DNA from 4 places in the uncultured Acetobacterium sp. genome. Region 3 is predicted to be linked to each of the others. Evidence: predicted binding sites of a transcription regulator. Region 3 holds the regulator's gene; each other region holds the start of a gene.
The links. Region 3 encodes LexA, which represses DNA repair genes until DNA is damaged. Its sites were predicted from a motif close to CNAACANNTGTTNG; they were not measured.

Region 1: dinB (DNA polymerase IV) is a predicted target of LexA. The motif match lies at 1,614-1,627, and genes of this name have one in related genera.
Region 2: uvrB (excinuclease ABC subunit UvrB) is a predicted target of LexA. The motif match lies at 2,335-2,348, and genes of this name have one in related genera.
Region 4: QZ998_RS15920 (DNA repair exonuclease) is a predicted target of LexA. The motif match lies at 958-971, and genes of this name have one in related genera.

Annotation. Positions count from the first base shown of each region.
Region 1 is NZ_CAKMJU010000085.1:2,911-6,475, forward strand. It holds gene QZ998_RS11915 (hypothetical protein) at 68-313, opposite strand; gene dinB (DNA polymerase IV) at 329-1,582, opposite strand; gene QZ998_RS11925 (uroporphyrinogen decarboxylase family protein) at 1,870-2,877, opposite strand; gene QZ998_RS11930 (HD domain-containing phosphohydrolase) at 3,162-3,565, opposite strand, start outside.
Region 2 is NZ_CAKMJU010000058.1:19,693-23,257, reverse strand. It holds gene uvrA (excinuclease ABC subunit UvrA) at 1-212, opposite strand, end outside; gene uvrB (excinuclease ABC subunit UvrB) at 336-2,312, opposite strand; gene QZ998_RS09365 (S41 family peptidase) at 2,565-3,565, opposite strand, start outside.
Region 3 is NZ_CAKMJU010000026.1:941-4,505, reverse strand. It holds gene pheT (phenylalanine--tRNA ligase subunit beta) at 1-107, shown strand, start outside; gene QZ998_RS04145 (DNA-processing protein DprA) at 150-1,028, shown strand; gene zapA (cell division protein ZapA) at 1,126-1,686, shown strand; gene lexA (transcriptional repressor LexA) at 1,763-2,407, opposite strand; gene QZ998_RS04130 (tyrosine recombinase XerC) at 2,585-3,565, opposite strand, start outside.
Region 4 is NZ_CAKMJU010000132.1:28,478-32,042, reverse strand. It holds gene QZ998_RS15925 (SAM-dependent methyltransferase) at 1-928, shown strand, start outside; gene QZ998_RS15920 (DNA repair exonuclease) at 1,189-2,304, shown strand; gene QZ998_RS15915 (AAA family ATPase) at 2,304-3,565, shown strand, end outside.

The DNA.
Region 1 (3,565 bases), on a different contig from region 3:
TTTTACTTTATTTTTAGTGAATTTTTTATCAAAGCAGCGGTAAGATTTGATTTCGGTTTTGATTGAGCTAGGACTTTTCCTTGCCCTCGACAAACCACTTGGGTTCTTCATAATAGAGGCAGACTTCTTTATTCTGAATCCGGCAGGTATAGCGAATTCCCTGTCCGCCGACCTTCAGGGAAACCCCCGGGCGCATATCCAGAACCCGGTCGATTATAAAAACCCGACCGTCTTCCCATAAAACCTTCAAGGGAATAATTTTTCCATCTTCTTCGAATTTTGCAATTACCTGGACAAATTTTTTTATCGCCATTCTCTAACATCTCCTTTAAAAATATCCAATCGGATGAATGATGTGATCTTTTTTGGGGTCCAGGCCACTCATCTGATCTCCGATCGTCACAGCCCGCCGCAGTGCCAGATTACCAAAACGCTTACGTAATTGATCGACAGTCTCATCAAGCCGGGCTTGCCGCACCCGGATAATCTCATTACTAAACAGATCCAGCTGAATCGGGGTTGAGTCGGGCACCAAATCGGTGACGCGAACCCCCATCGAGCGGATATCTGAGCTGAAATCATAATTATTTTCAAACAGTGCAATGGCCGCTTCCGCTATTTCCCGGGTTAGATCCGATGGCTTGGCCAGTTTCACTTGCCGGGTGAAACTGTGCAATTCTTTGTTCCTTACATGGATCGCCACAGTCAGGCAATAGCAACCGGTTTCCCGTAACCGCATCGCTACACTTTCAGTCAGCATATAGATGATCAATTTGACATCCTTCAGGTCTTTTAAATCCCGGGGAGTGGTGATGCTGTTACCAATGCTTTTGAGGATCCGTTCGTTGCCGTTATAATGCTCGTCAAAAGATTTGACAGGGCTGTCATCTTGGCCATTGGCAAACCGCCATAACACCGCTCCCATTTTGCCAAATTGAAGAACCAGAAAATCCAGGGATGTTTGGGCCAATTGTCCAATTGTATAGATGCCGTATTTGATTAGCTTTTTCTTAGTAGATCGCCCCACATAGAGGAGATCCCCGACTTCCTGCTGCCAGACAATTTTTTTATAATTATCGCGGGTAATGACGGTGATGGCATTGGGTTTCTGATAGTCCGAACCAAACTTGGCAAAGATCTTGTTCCAGGAAACCCCGATGGAAACGGTGATTCCCAACTCGTCCTGGATATCCCGACTGATTTTTTCGGCGATCACCCGGCCGCTTCCGTGAATCTGGGCACTGTTGGTAACGTCCAACCAGGCTTCGTCGAGACCGAAGGGCTCGACCTGATCGGAATAGCGGTTGTAGATTTTTCGAGCCAGCCGGGAGAAACGCAGATACAATTGATAATTGGGCGGCATCACCACCAGCTCAGGACATTTCCCCCGAGCCTGCCATAAAACTTCCCCGGTTTTAACCCCAGCTTCCTTGGCTTTCTGGTTCTTGGCCAGAATAATCCCATGGCGTTTCTCGGGGTTTCCGCCCACTGCCACCGGGAGATTTCTGATTTCGGGATGATATAAACATTCTACATTGGCATAAAAGCTGTTTATATCTGAGTGTAAAATAATTCGTTCCACGGCTCACCTTTTTATCTACCTCAATCAAATTAGTACATATGTTCTATAGTTATTTTATACCCACCGATGGCCTTTGTCAATGAATAAATTATATGACTCGCCAATTTGAAATTATTCACTACCGCCGATCTATCCCTAAAAAATGCCAGGGCATTCACTAGCTCTGGCGTTTTCGATTTGCACCGTCTCCTCTGGAATTACCCGGAAATTAAAATAGCCGGAGAAAGTTCTCCGACTATGGTTAGGCTTTATTTTAAATTAGATGGATTGGTTTGATCAGAGTTTAATTATTTTCCGGCATTGATCAGATCGAGTTCCGCGGTAATCGCTTCATAAACGCCGGGGTAGACGCTACCGGGGCCGCCCTGAGTAATGCAGGGAATGTAGTAGTGGTTGCCGCAGCGGGCGACCGCTTTGCGGACTTCAGCTCCAACGCTTTCCTGGGTCCAGTTTTCATCATCAATCAGGGAGTTGTCGATATCGCCCATAAACGAAATCTGGCCGCCATACTTTTTAATCAGCTCAGGTACATTATTGTTAGAAATACAGCCTTGCCAGATATCGATGCCCATTTCAATCATGTGGGGTACTAAATTAGCGGCATAGGAATCACTATGATGAACCACCAGCTCGACCCCGTTGGCCTTATAGAAGCCGTAGATTTTCTGATAAGCTGGAACGATAAATTCAGCAAACATTTCCGGAGCCATAAACGAATTCAGGGAGCTGCCCCAATCGTCATGATGGAAGAGACAGTCGGGTTTGTAATATTTGATCAGTTCAGCGGCATAGCGAAGTTCATATTCGACGATGTAGTCAATCAGGGCATGCATTTCTTCGGGTTCTTCATAAAAGGCCATCAGACAATCTTCCATTCCCATTAAATGATGACATTGTTCAAAGACGCCAGGGGCGACAAAGATGGTAGCAAAGACTTCGTTGCGGTCAATCGCTTCAACGGCCGGTAAAAACGGCGCCCAGGCTTCGGCTGGCAAGTCTGTTTTAGGTGCCTTAACAACGTCCCGCCATTTGGTGATATCCTGGAGAACCTTGTGTTCCTTGTCGTGTAAGGGAAATCCTCCGGGGGTGCCGGCTGGCCAGGCAAAGGTAATGCCCCAGGCATTTTTGACCGGTTCACCACCGGGCATAGGCATGCTGCCCTGGCCGGTAATTGGATCACCCATGATCATTCCGTAAATGGCATCCGTACACACAAAGGCCTCATACTGATTGACAAAGCGGTCCGGATTGCCACCTTTAATCGTTTCCAGTAGGTTCTGTCGTTTCGTAAGCATAAATCATTTCCTCCTATCAAATATTGGTGATATACATTTTAAATGCGTGTATATTTGTAAAATTAATTATATCATCAGTTTTAATGCATTACAAGCATTACTTAACCGGTTAAACTTATATCTTTGATGTCGTTATCATCGGCTTTATAATGGTGTTTCACAAATCCTTCTTTGAATCAGGCGCTTCCTGACCCAAAGGGGCATTATGCCCGTATTCTATTATTTTAAATATAATTAAGAAAATCACCCGGGTTGACTATTCGACCTTTGACCGGATCTGCTTTTTAATAATCGTATGTGATCAGATTTTCTTTGCTGCTATTTTCTTTGCTGCTATTTTCTTTGATATTCTTTTCGATTACATCCTTAATGAACACCGTCACCAGAGCCGGATCAAATTGACTGCCAGCATGGCGCTTTAGCTCGTCAATGGCTTCCTGCTCCGTCATTGCCTGACGATAAGAGCGATCCTGGGTCATCGCATCGTAGGCATCTACAATCGCCAGAATCCGGGCTAATAAGGGGATTTCCTCGGCTTTGAGACCCTGTGGATAGCCATTACCATCCCAGCGTTCATGGTGACAGAGAATATATTCAGAGATCTTACGCAGTTCTGGCACCGTCTGGGCAATCCGATAGCCAACCTCGGGATGCTTTTTGATTTCTGCCCATTCGTCATCGGTTAGGG
Region 2 (3,565 bases), on a different contig from region 3:
GGTTTCTGAGATTGCCCCAGAAACTGCCTAGCATAGGAAGAAAGCGACTCCATATAGCGACGCTGTCCTTCGGCGTAAATGGTATCAAAGGCCAGTGATGACTTGCCCGAGCCACTGAGCCCGGTAAAAACGACCAGCTGATCGCGGGGGATTTTCAAGTTAATGTTTTTTAAATTGTGCTCTTTGGCACCTTTTATTTCGATGTATTTCATTGTGCTCCTTATATCGGTTACGATCGATAATCCGATATTAAGAAGCAAGTTCTGCTTGCTTCTTAATATCGTATAACAATGGTTTGCGGGCGGGTAATACCCGCCCCTACTGATTAACAATGCTTATCTGCGGTAGTTTTTAAGATGATGGACTTCGTCTCGTAGTTTGGCAGCCCGTTCAAATTCGAGGGCTTCGGCGGCAGCCAGCATTTCTAGTTCCAGTTCTTTGATTTTAATATCAATATCGACCGCTTGGTCGCCAATCGCATAGGGCGCCGTCGCTTCAGCCACCTTGGTCGCTTCGATAATTGATCGAATATCTTTTTTTACCGAGCTGGGGGTAATCTGATGGGCGACATTATGGGCGGTTTGAATGGCGCGGCGGCGGTTGGTTTCGCCAATCGCCCGCTCCATCGAGGGGGTGATCTTATCGGCATACATAATCACGTGGCCTTCGAGGTTACGGGCAGCCCGGCCAACGGTTTGAATCAGTGACGTCTCAGACCTCAGGAAGCCTTCCTTATCAGCATCTAAAATCGCCACCAGACCAACCTCCGGCAGGTCAAGTCCTTCCCGGAGCAGGTTGATGCCGACCAGCACATCGAAGGTACCCAATCGTAAATCGCGCAGAATTTTCATCCGTTCGATGGTATCGACATCGGAATGGAGGTAATTGACCAGGATGCCGTTTTCTTTTAGATAATCGGTAAGATCCTCGGCCATCTTCTTTGTTAGGGTGGTTACCAGGACCCGATTTCCCTTGTCGGTGGTCAATTTTATTTCCCCCAACAGGTCGTCAATCTGACCGGCCACCGGACGTACCGTGATTTCGGGATCAATCAGGCCCGTCGGTCGGATAATCAGCTCGACGGTATTCTGGCTGTGCTCTTTTTCGTATTTGCTGGGCGTTGCCGTGGTAAAGACAATCTGATTAATCTTGCCTTCAAATTCAGAAAAATTAAGCGGCCGGTTATCATAGGCTGAAGGCAGCCGGAAACCATAGTCGACCAGATTGCTCTTGCGCGCCTTATCGCCGGCAAACATGCCACCAATCTGGGGGATCGAGACGTGCGATTCATCGGCAATAATTAGAAAATCCTTGGGAAAATAGTCAATTAGGGTATAGGGCGGTGATCCTGGCGGTAAGCCGTTAATGTAGCGGGTGTAGTTCTCAATCCCGTTGCAATAGCCCATCTCACGGAGCATTTCAATATCATAATTGGTGCGCTGAAGAATCCTCTGCGCTTCGACCAGGCGGTTGTTTTCGGTATATTCGTCGTAACGCTGCCGCAGTTCCTGCTGGATTCCTGCAATCGCCCGTTCCAGGTTTTCCGGGGTGGTGGTATGGTGGGAGGCTGGGAAGATTGAGACATGGTTGAGCTCGCCATAGATCTCCCCGGTTAAGGTATCAATCTCTGTGATCCGTTCAATTTCGTCGCCGAAGAATTCCAGGCGAATGGCCTTATTTGATGAGGCCGAGGGGAATATCTCCAGGATATCGCCTCTGACCCGAAAGTTGTTCCGCTCAAAGGCAATATCGTTGCGGGTGAACTGGATATCGACCAGTTTTCGGATAATCGTATCGCGGTCTTTATCCATTCCCGGACGCAGCGATAGCATCATATTCTCGTAATCAAAGGGACTACCCAACCCATAAATGCAGGATACGCTGGCAACCACAATCACATCCCGGCGTTCAAACAGGGCGGCGGTGGCGGAGTGCCGCAATTTATCTATTTCATCGTTGATCGATGAGTCTTTTTCAATAAACAGGTCCGAGTGAGGCACATAAGCTTCAGGCTGATAATAATCATAATAGCTGACAAAATACTCGACCGCATTGTCCGGAAAAAAACTCCGAAATTCATTGGTCAGCTGCGCCGCCAGGGTCTTATTATGGGCAATCACAAGGGTTGGTTTTTGAACCGACTCGATCACCTTGGCCATGGTATAGGTTTTTCCAGACCCGGTTACTCCTAATAAGGTTTGGTAGCGCAAACCATCCTTGATTCCCTTTGAAATCTTTTTAATCGCCGCTCCCTGATCGCCCTTGGGTTCGTATTCCGAGACAACCTTAAATGGATGCTTCATTTCCTTCATCAGCGTCCTCCAATCATTATGATGAACATTCGTTCTAATATTCTACCATAGCTTTTTTTTAATGGCAAATGATAATCCTTCTGCTTTAATAAAATCTTAATTTTTATATAGAATTGAAAAAGCATACCATAATGGCATGCTCTCATCTGTCAAAGAAGTAACCGAATTACCGACAATGACCTAGGGGTCAGACCCTTATTATATCATGTTGTGACCTAGGAGTCGGTAGGGTAGTTCACGACATCCTTAAAATCAATTGCTTGTGCTGAGTACTTCCAGGGCTTTTTGCAGTTGCACATCTTCTTGATCGGTGAATAAATTGTTCATCATAAATTCAGTGGCTTCGATGACAATATTTGGCTCCAGTCCTTTTTCGTGGATACTATTGCCATTGGGCGTAAAATATTCAGAGTTTGTTACCTTAAAGCCGCCACCATCGGTGAGGCTGATTATTTCTTGAACGATACCCTTACCGAAGGTCTTGGTTCCGACCAGTTGGGCGACTCCAGTATCTTGGAGGGCGCCAGCCAGGATTTCTGCTGAGCTGGCCGTTCCGCCATCGACCAGGGCGACCATCGGTAGGTTGAGCTGTTCTTCACCATCCGATGCGTATTCCGTCTTCTTGTCATTTTTGTCAACCGTATAAACAACCACGGTTTGTCCCAGTATCCGGTCGGCAATTTCGACCGCTTCTCTGACGCCACCGCCGGGGTTGCTGCGCAAATCGATGACCAGTCCGGTAATATTTTGAGCCAGCAGCTCACTCAGCTGGGTCTCGAAATCATCGGCGGTTTTGTCGGTGAACTCACTGATTTGAATATAGCCCTTATCGCCGATCACCCGCGATTCCACTGTTTTTGCTTCAATTGTTTTTCGAACTAGCTCCATTTCGATGATTTCCTCACCTCTGGCAATGGTGATGTTGACAATCGTATCGGCTGGCCCCTTCACTTTTGAGACAACGGCATCTGAGCCCAAGGTACTGACATCCTCGCCATCTACCTTGATAATCTTATCGCCAGTTTTTATCCCGGCGGCTTCTGCCGGGGTGCCTTTCTGGGGTGCAATCACATAGGTATAGCCCTGTTCGTCTTCAGTGACCACCACCCCAATCCCTTCATAGATCCCGGTCGCCATTTCCATGTATTTGCTGAATTCGGCAGAGGTAAAATAAGTGCTATAGGGATCACCCAGGCTATCAAACATCCCTTTGATGGCGCCGTCAATCAGGGTGGTGTTGTCGACGTCCTGGT
Region 3 (3,565 bases):
ACTTTAGACATCACGAACGTACCCTTAACGACAATGATATCAGTCCGGTGATTGATCAAATCCTTTGCCAATTAAAACAATCCTTTGATGCCCAGCTGCGCGAGTAATCGCTTTAATTTGGGGTATAAATAAAAGTATGGATAAAAAGCATGAATCGCTTATCTGAACTTATTATCGGGCTGAGGCAATTAAAAGGGGTCGGACGTCAGAAAATTAAACAATTGCTGGACATGATTATTGCACCCGAATCGCTTTCATTTAACGAGATCATTGAAATTGGCCAAACCTTTCATTTAATTTCAAGTCAAATTTATCAAGCAGACATTGCCCAAGCCCTGGCTTATGCCAGGCGGGTAATTGATGAGTGTGATCAGTTGGGAATTCAAGCGGTTAGCTATTTCGATGATCGTTTTCCAGAGAGTCTTAAATTTGATGATCAGCCCATCTTACTCTATTATAAGGGCGATCTAAAAATTTTAAATCATTCGAAACGGGCGGCGGTTATCGGCAGCCGCAGTCCGTCACAACTAGGCTGTGATTTTGCCTTTCAGGCTGGTAAAATTCTTGCCGAAAATAATTTTGTGGTGATCAGCGGATTGGCTGTCGGGGCTGATGATTGCGGTCACCGCGGTTGTCTGGAAGTTGGCGGAAAAACCGTCGCTTTTTTGCCATCGGGTTTAAGCTCGGTCTATCCCAGTTCAAATTGCCGGCTGGCCGAAAAAATTTGTACTTCGGGGGGCGCCTTAGTCTCGGAGTACAGTCATCTTGAAACCGTGCAACCCTATAAGTTTATCGAACGCGACCGGCTGCAAAGCGGCGCGAGTGGGTTTGTGATCGTATCAAGTTTTTCACCGGGAAGCGGAACCATCCATACCCTTCGTTATGCCAGCAAATACAATAAACCGATTTACTCGATCCCGGTCATTTATGACCAATCACGGGATGGCTTTAATCACATCAGCCTAAAAAATATCGACTTTCAAATCAAGGAAAACACAGACCTTAATTGTCTGATCGAAAATTATTAATTGATAAATCATTTGTAATTCTTTAGGTTATTACATATAATAGAGTAGAACATCCTTAAACATTTAGAGAATTAAATTTATTTCACAGGAGGAAAAAATGCCTGAACAAACAATAATGGAATTACGCATATTAGATACCGAATTTAATTTGAAGGCAAAGGGAAACGAAGAGCATATAAAACATGTTGCTGATTACGTCAATGCTGAGCTAGAACGCGTCAAGACGGCTAATCCTTTTACCAATCATATTCGGATTGCGATTCTAGGCTGTATGAATATTACTGAGCGGCTTTTTATTGCAGAAGAAGAAGTTCGCAGCAGTGAAGAAGTCAAAGCCAAAGAAATTGGCGAGATTAATCAAGTCAAAGAAGAGCTTAAACAAACAAACCAGCGATTAGCTGAAGAACTAGAGAAATTTGAAACGCTGGCAGAAGAAAAAGAATTGCTGCAAAAAGAATTAGAAGAAAAGAATGATTTGCTGGCTCAATATCGTGAGCATTTACGACAAAGCAAGATCGAAAGCGAAACCAGCCGCAAAACAATCTTAGACTTGCAGAATCAACTATTTGAAAGCCAGATTGAACTGGTAAAAGCAAACAAGAATCATATTGAAAAAGATGTCTTTAAAAATATTGAAGAAAAAATGAAACTGGACTAGACAAATTTTCTTCAATTTAACGAACAAAAACAAACGAACAAAAACAAAAAAAGATGTTTGCACATCTTTTTTTTGTTTAGTATTTACGCATTAAACCGGTTACCTTGCCGAGAATTTTGATATCTTGCTCCTTGCAGATAATCGGATCCATGCTTTTATTATCCGGTTGGAGCCTGACTTTATTGGGCTCTTCATAAAAGATCCGTTTGACCGTGGCTTCATTATCTTCAAGCAGCAGCACCACAACAATGTCATTATTGTTTGCCGATTCCTGTTTTTTGACGATAATCTTATCGCCATCGAGAATACCGGCATCAATCATGCTGGTTCCCTTGACTTCAAGAATAAAGGCAGCCTCGGTGCCGGCAAAATCGAGCGGCAGCGGGAAAATATCAGTGATGTTTTCAATCGCCAGAATTGGTGCACCGGCTGTTACGCAACCAAGGATTGGCAGCGAGACAATTATTTTTTCGTCAAAGTAATTTGATATTGTTTCGTTGGGATCGTGACGCAGGACTTCAATGGCGCGGGTTTTTGTCGAGTCCCGTTTAATATAGCCCAGTTCCTCGAGCTTTTTTAAATAGCTATGGGCAGTGGAAGTCGATTTCAAACTAACGGCAGCACAAATTTCGCGCACCGACGGGGGATAACGCTTATCACGCATTTGGCTATCAATAAATTTTAATATATCAATCTGTTTGCTGTTCAAATCCTCATACATAAGAGTTCCTCCAAAATTTTATAATTCATTATAACATAATTAAAACAGAAAAACAAACGTAAGTTCTATTTTTGAATAATTAGTTTAGGTGATCAGTTTAGGTAATAAAATAAGCAGCGATAGTCTTGATCAAAATGTAGACGCTGTTTTTCTGCGGATGCTTATTTTAATGATAATTTAGTCATCATCGCTAACGAATTGCGACAAGGGGTTTTGATTCATGGTGTCCCTTAGGGTTTCTTCATTAATATGGGTATAGATCTGGGTGGTCGAAACATTCTGATGGCCCAGTATTTCCTGCACTGACCGAAGATCGGCATTGCCATAGCGAAACATCAGGGTTGCGGCAGTGTGCCTGAGCTTATGAACGCTGATTTCGTCGGTATTGAGGCCACAACTGGCCAGGTGTTTTTTGACCAGGTGCTGAACCGCACGATTGCTGATTGGGGTATTTTGCTGGCTAAGAAACAGATAGGGAGAGTCGGATTCCTGGCGCACCGCCAGATAACGATTGATTGCTTTTAAACAGGCATGGTTTAAAAAGACCGTCCGTTCCTTATTGCCTTTGCCGATGATCCGCAGGGCATCGTTTTTGATATCGGTTATTTTGATTTGGGTGAGCTCCGAAAGCCGCATCCCGCAATTTAGAAACAGGGTGACAATGGCAAAGTCCCGTTCTTTATGACGGCCGGTTATCCCTTTTAAAAGATCGACGGCTTCATCCCACTCTAAATAACGGGCGTGACGGGCTGGTAGTTTGGGCATTTCGAGTTCGGTCACCGGGTTGGGCAGAAAGTATTTTTGTTTGTTACAGAGATAATTAAAAAAGGAACGCAACGATGAGACCTTGCGGCTGCGGGCGGCATCTGAATTATGACGTTCCTTACTGGAATAGGAAAGAAAGGCATAGAGAATCCCTAAATTGACAGCTTTTAAATCATCAAGTGAGATATCATCGATCGCAATCGCATCAAAGTCGAGGGATTGGGGAACCATGGCAAAATAGCGCTTGATAAAGCGAAAAAAGATAATCAGGTCATAGCGGTAGGCCTGAGCCGATTTTTCGGAATAACCCTTGATGGTCAAGACATAATTGAGGAATTCATCGATGATGGTATTATTGGGTATCATTTTATCAGTATGATTGGTTGCGGTTGG
Region 4 (3,565 bases), on a different contig from region 3:
GGATGAACAGTATCAATATATCATTCAAATCAGTAAAAAGGGGAAGCCCTCGGTAACTAAAAAAGCCGTCACGGCAGCCCCGGCAAAAGTCTTAACCCATAATCGTGAGAAAAACTATATCCTAAAGGAAGGCACACTCATCCCACCGCTTGTCGATATGGGGATCTTTACCAAAGAAGGCAAGGTGGTCAAGGCAATGTACGATAAATTTAGGCAGATCAACCGTTTTGTCGAAATCATCGACGATGAAATCAAAAATCTTGATCCCGGGGCGCAGCTCAATGTGATCGACTTTGGCTGTGGCAAATCCTATCTGACCTTTATCTTATATTATTACCTCAGCGAGATAAAAAACCTGAAAGTACGAATCGTCGGCCTCGATTTAAAGTCGGATGTGATTGACCGCTGTAATGCCAGCGCCAGGAAATACGGCTACGACCAGCTGTCCTTTGAACTGGGCAATATCGATGCCTATCAAAGCCCCTTTGCGGTAGATATGATTATCACCTTGCACGCCTGTGATACCGCCACCGATTATGCCCTCTACAATGCGATAAAATGGAATGCCGGGCTGATTTTTTCAGTACCCTGCTGTCAGCACGAGCTAAACGGCCAAATAAAAACGGATCAGCTGAGTCTGCTGACCAAATATGGCATCATCAAAGAACGGACTGCCGCCCTGATTACCGATGCAATCCGCGGCAATCTCCTCGAAGCCTGCGGCTACAAGGTACAGCTGCTAGAATTCGTGGACCTGGCTCACACCCCCAAAAACATCCTGATCCGAGCCAAAAAAACCAGCGTCACACAAAAAAGAAAGGCTCAGGCACTGACCGAAGTCAAAAGCGCCATCGAGACTTTCTCCTTAACCCCTACCCTCTATGGACTCCTTGAAACAGATGAAATCATTAATTCTAATAAAAATTAAATGTAAGATTTACCAAAAGATGATATAATAAAAAATCAGTTCGAAGAGATAAACATTAAAATGAACTCAAGTAAGGCGTTACCGACAATTGTTAGATCATCTTGTTTGCCTCTGGGCGAACAGGTTGATAAACCTGTCCGAACCAGCGCGTAAAGGGTCTGACCCCTAGGTCACAAGAGATTAACAATTGTCGGGATAAGCCGGTAACTGAGACGAAAGCCCAAAATTAGCAAAAATTTATAGATGAGGAGGCAAAGAGGATGCTGACACGCTTTGTACATACCGGAGATTTTCATTTAGGTCGCCCCTTTACCTTTTTACAACAAGGAAACTATTACGGTAAAAATAAAAGAAAAGAATTATGGAAAGCCTTTGACGAGATGATTGCCTATGTCAAAGAAGAAGAAGTGCCACTACTGCTGATTGCCGGAGATTTATTTGACAGCGTCAATGTCCTGACCATGGATATCAAAAGAGCTGCCGAAGGATTGGCCAGTCTCGATAAAACCTGGGTGGTCATCATCACCGGAAATCACGATTATCACGGTGACAGCTCACCCTACAAAAAGGTCGAGTGGGGAAGCAATGTCTACATTTTTAAAGAAGATGTCTTTCGGTCTGTTTACATAAAAGAACTCAATACCGAAATCTATGGCATGTCCTGGGTTAAAAACGAGTACCGGGCCTTTCCCGAGCGGTCTTTTAACAGCATTAAGCTCAATGATACCCGCTATAATATCTTAATGGCCCACGGTGAAGTGGCCAGTCAAAGCCTTTATCTGCCGATTGATTTAAGATTGGTTGAAAAGAAGGGCTTTGATTTCATCGCGCTGGGACATATTCACAAGCCGGGGCTGACTCCCGGCGGGATTGCTTACTGCGGATCACCGGTCCCGCTTAATTTTGGCGAAAGCGGCGAACGGGGATTTTTAATCTCCCAGGTGGATACCGATTATGTCAATCAGGTCTTTATTACTAGCAGTGGCTTCAAGCCGATCGAGTCACGAACATATCAAACCATCGAAATCCAGCTTACACCGGAAGATTCTTATCAGGATATTATCAAGAAAACGATTGACTGCGATAGTCAAACAAACCGCCAGCAGCATTACTACCGGATCCGCTTTAGCGGCTACATCAACCCGGAAATTCAAATGGACTGGATCAACGATGATCTGGAAGAGGCTTTTTATTATATTGAAACCGACACCACCAGGCTGGAGCCGGACATTGATCTGGAATTGCTGATCCGTGAGAATAAAGATAATCCGATTGGACAGATTCTTTCAGAACTGGAGAAAATAGAAGAAGCAGAAATTCGCAAAAAAGCGATCATCTACAGCATTGAAGCGATGATTGGTGAGGGGGTTTTATAGTGATAATAAAAACCCTGTCAATTAAAGCCTTTGGAAAATTCAAAGACCAGACGATCGAGCTCAAACCGGGGCTTAACCTGATTTATGGCAAAAACGAGGCCGGCAAAACAACCCTGCAAACCTTTATTCAGGGGATGTTTTTCGGGTTTTACAAGCCCTACCGCAAAAAGAAAACCTACAGCGATGAATATCAAAAATATATGCCCTGGAATCAATTCGACTACAGCGGTTCCCTGGTTTATCAGGACAGTGGCCAGGAAATCCGGCTGGAGCGGAATTTTTTAAGAGCCAAAGATTCCTTATTTATCTACGATAACAGTACCGGAAAAATAATCAACGATCAATTTAAATACGATGGCGTGATTCGCCAGCATCTGCCGCTGGATACTGGGATGACCACGGTGATTTACAATAACACCGTTAACATGCGTCAGAACCTCCACGACCAGGAATCCCGCGGCCAGGACGAAGTCCGGGATTCCTACATCGAGATGCAGAATTCCAGTGGGATCGAGATTAATTTTAAGGGCATCGCCCGACGATTAGAAGAAAAAAAGAACCAGATCGGCCGTTCCGGCCAAAGTAAATCAAGAATCGGTGCCGCCATCAGAGAACGCGATGAACTCCAGGGATTATTAAAAGAAGCTGAGGCAGCCTATGCCAAGGTGGCTGAAAACCAGGAAAAAATCACCCAGAATCAAAAGTTGATGAAACGCATTGAAGCAGAGAATGAGTACCTTAGCCAGGAATCGGTGGTTAAGCGTAAAAAAGAGCTGCTTTTGAGCTATGAAAAAATAAACAAACTGGAAAAAGAAAATAACCGCCTGTCTAAAATAATCCGCGAAGACCAGGTCTATGAGGGCTATAGTTACAAGATTTTAGAGGGCTTAAAAGCGATCAAGAATCAGGCTGAACGGCTCTCTGATCAGATGAATTACATCGAAAAGGAAATGACCGATGCCTCCGAACATCTTAAGGCGATCAGGCAGAAAGAAGCCACAAAGCGTAGCGCCCTGGGGCCACATACCGTCGAAGGCATCACTGAAGATTATGAGCTGTTTAAAAAAGAACAGGTAGAAGTGGAAGCCGTCGATAAAAAATCAAACATTCTCATCAATATCATCGCCAGCCTGGTAACCTTGTTGGGGATGGGGCTGGTGGGAATGGCCAATATCGGGCTGATGGGAGCCAGTCAGGGGATTGAAAACCTGTCCTTAACGGTGGGAGCCGCACTGGCCATTGCTGGTGTTGTTGGTCTCAG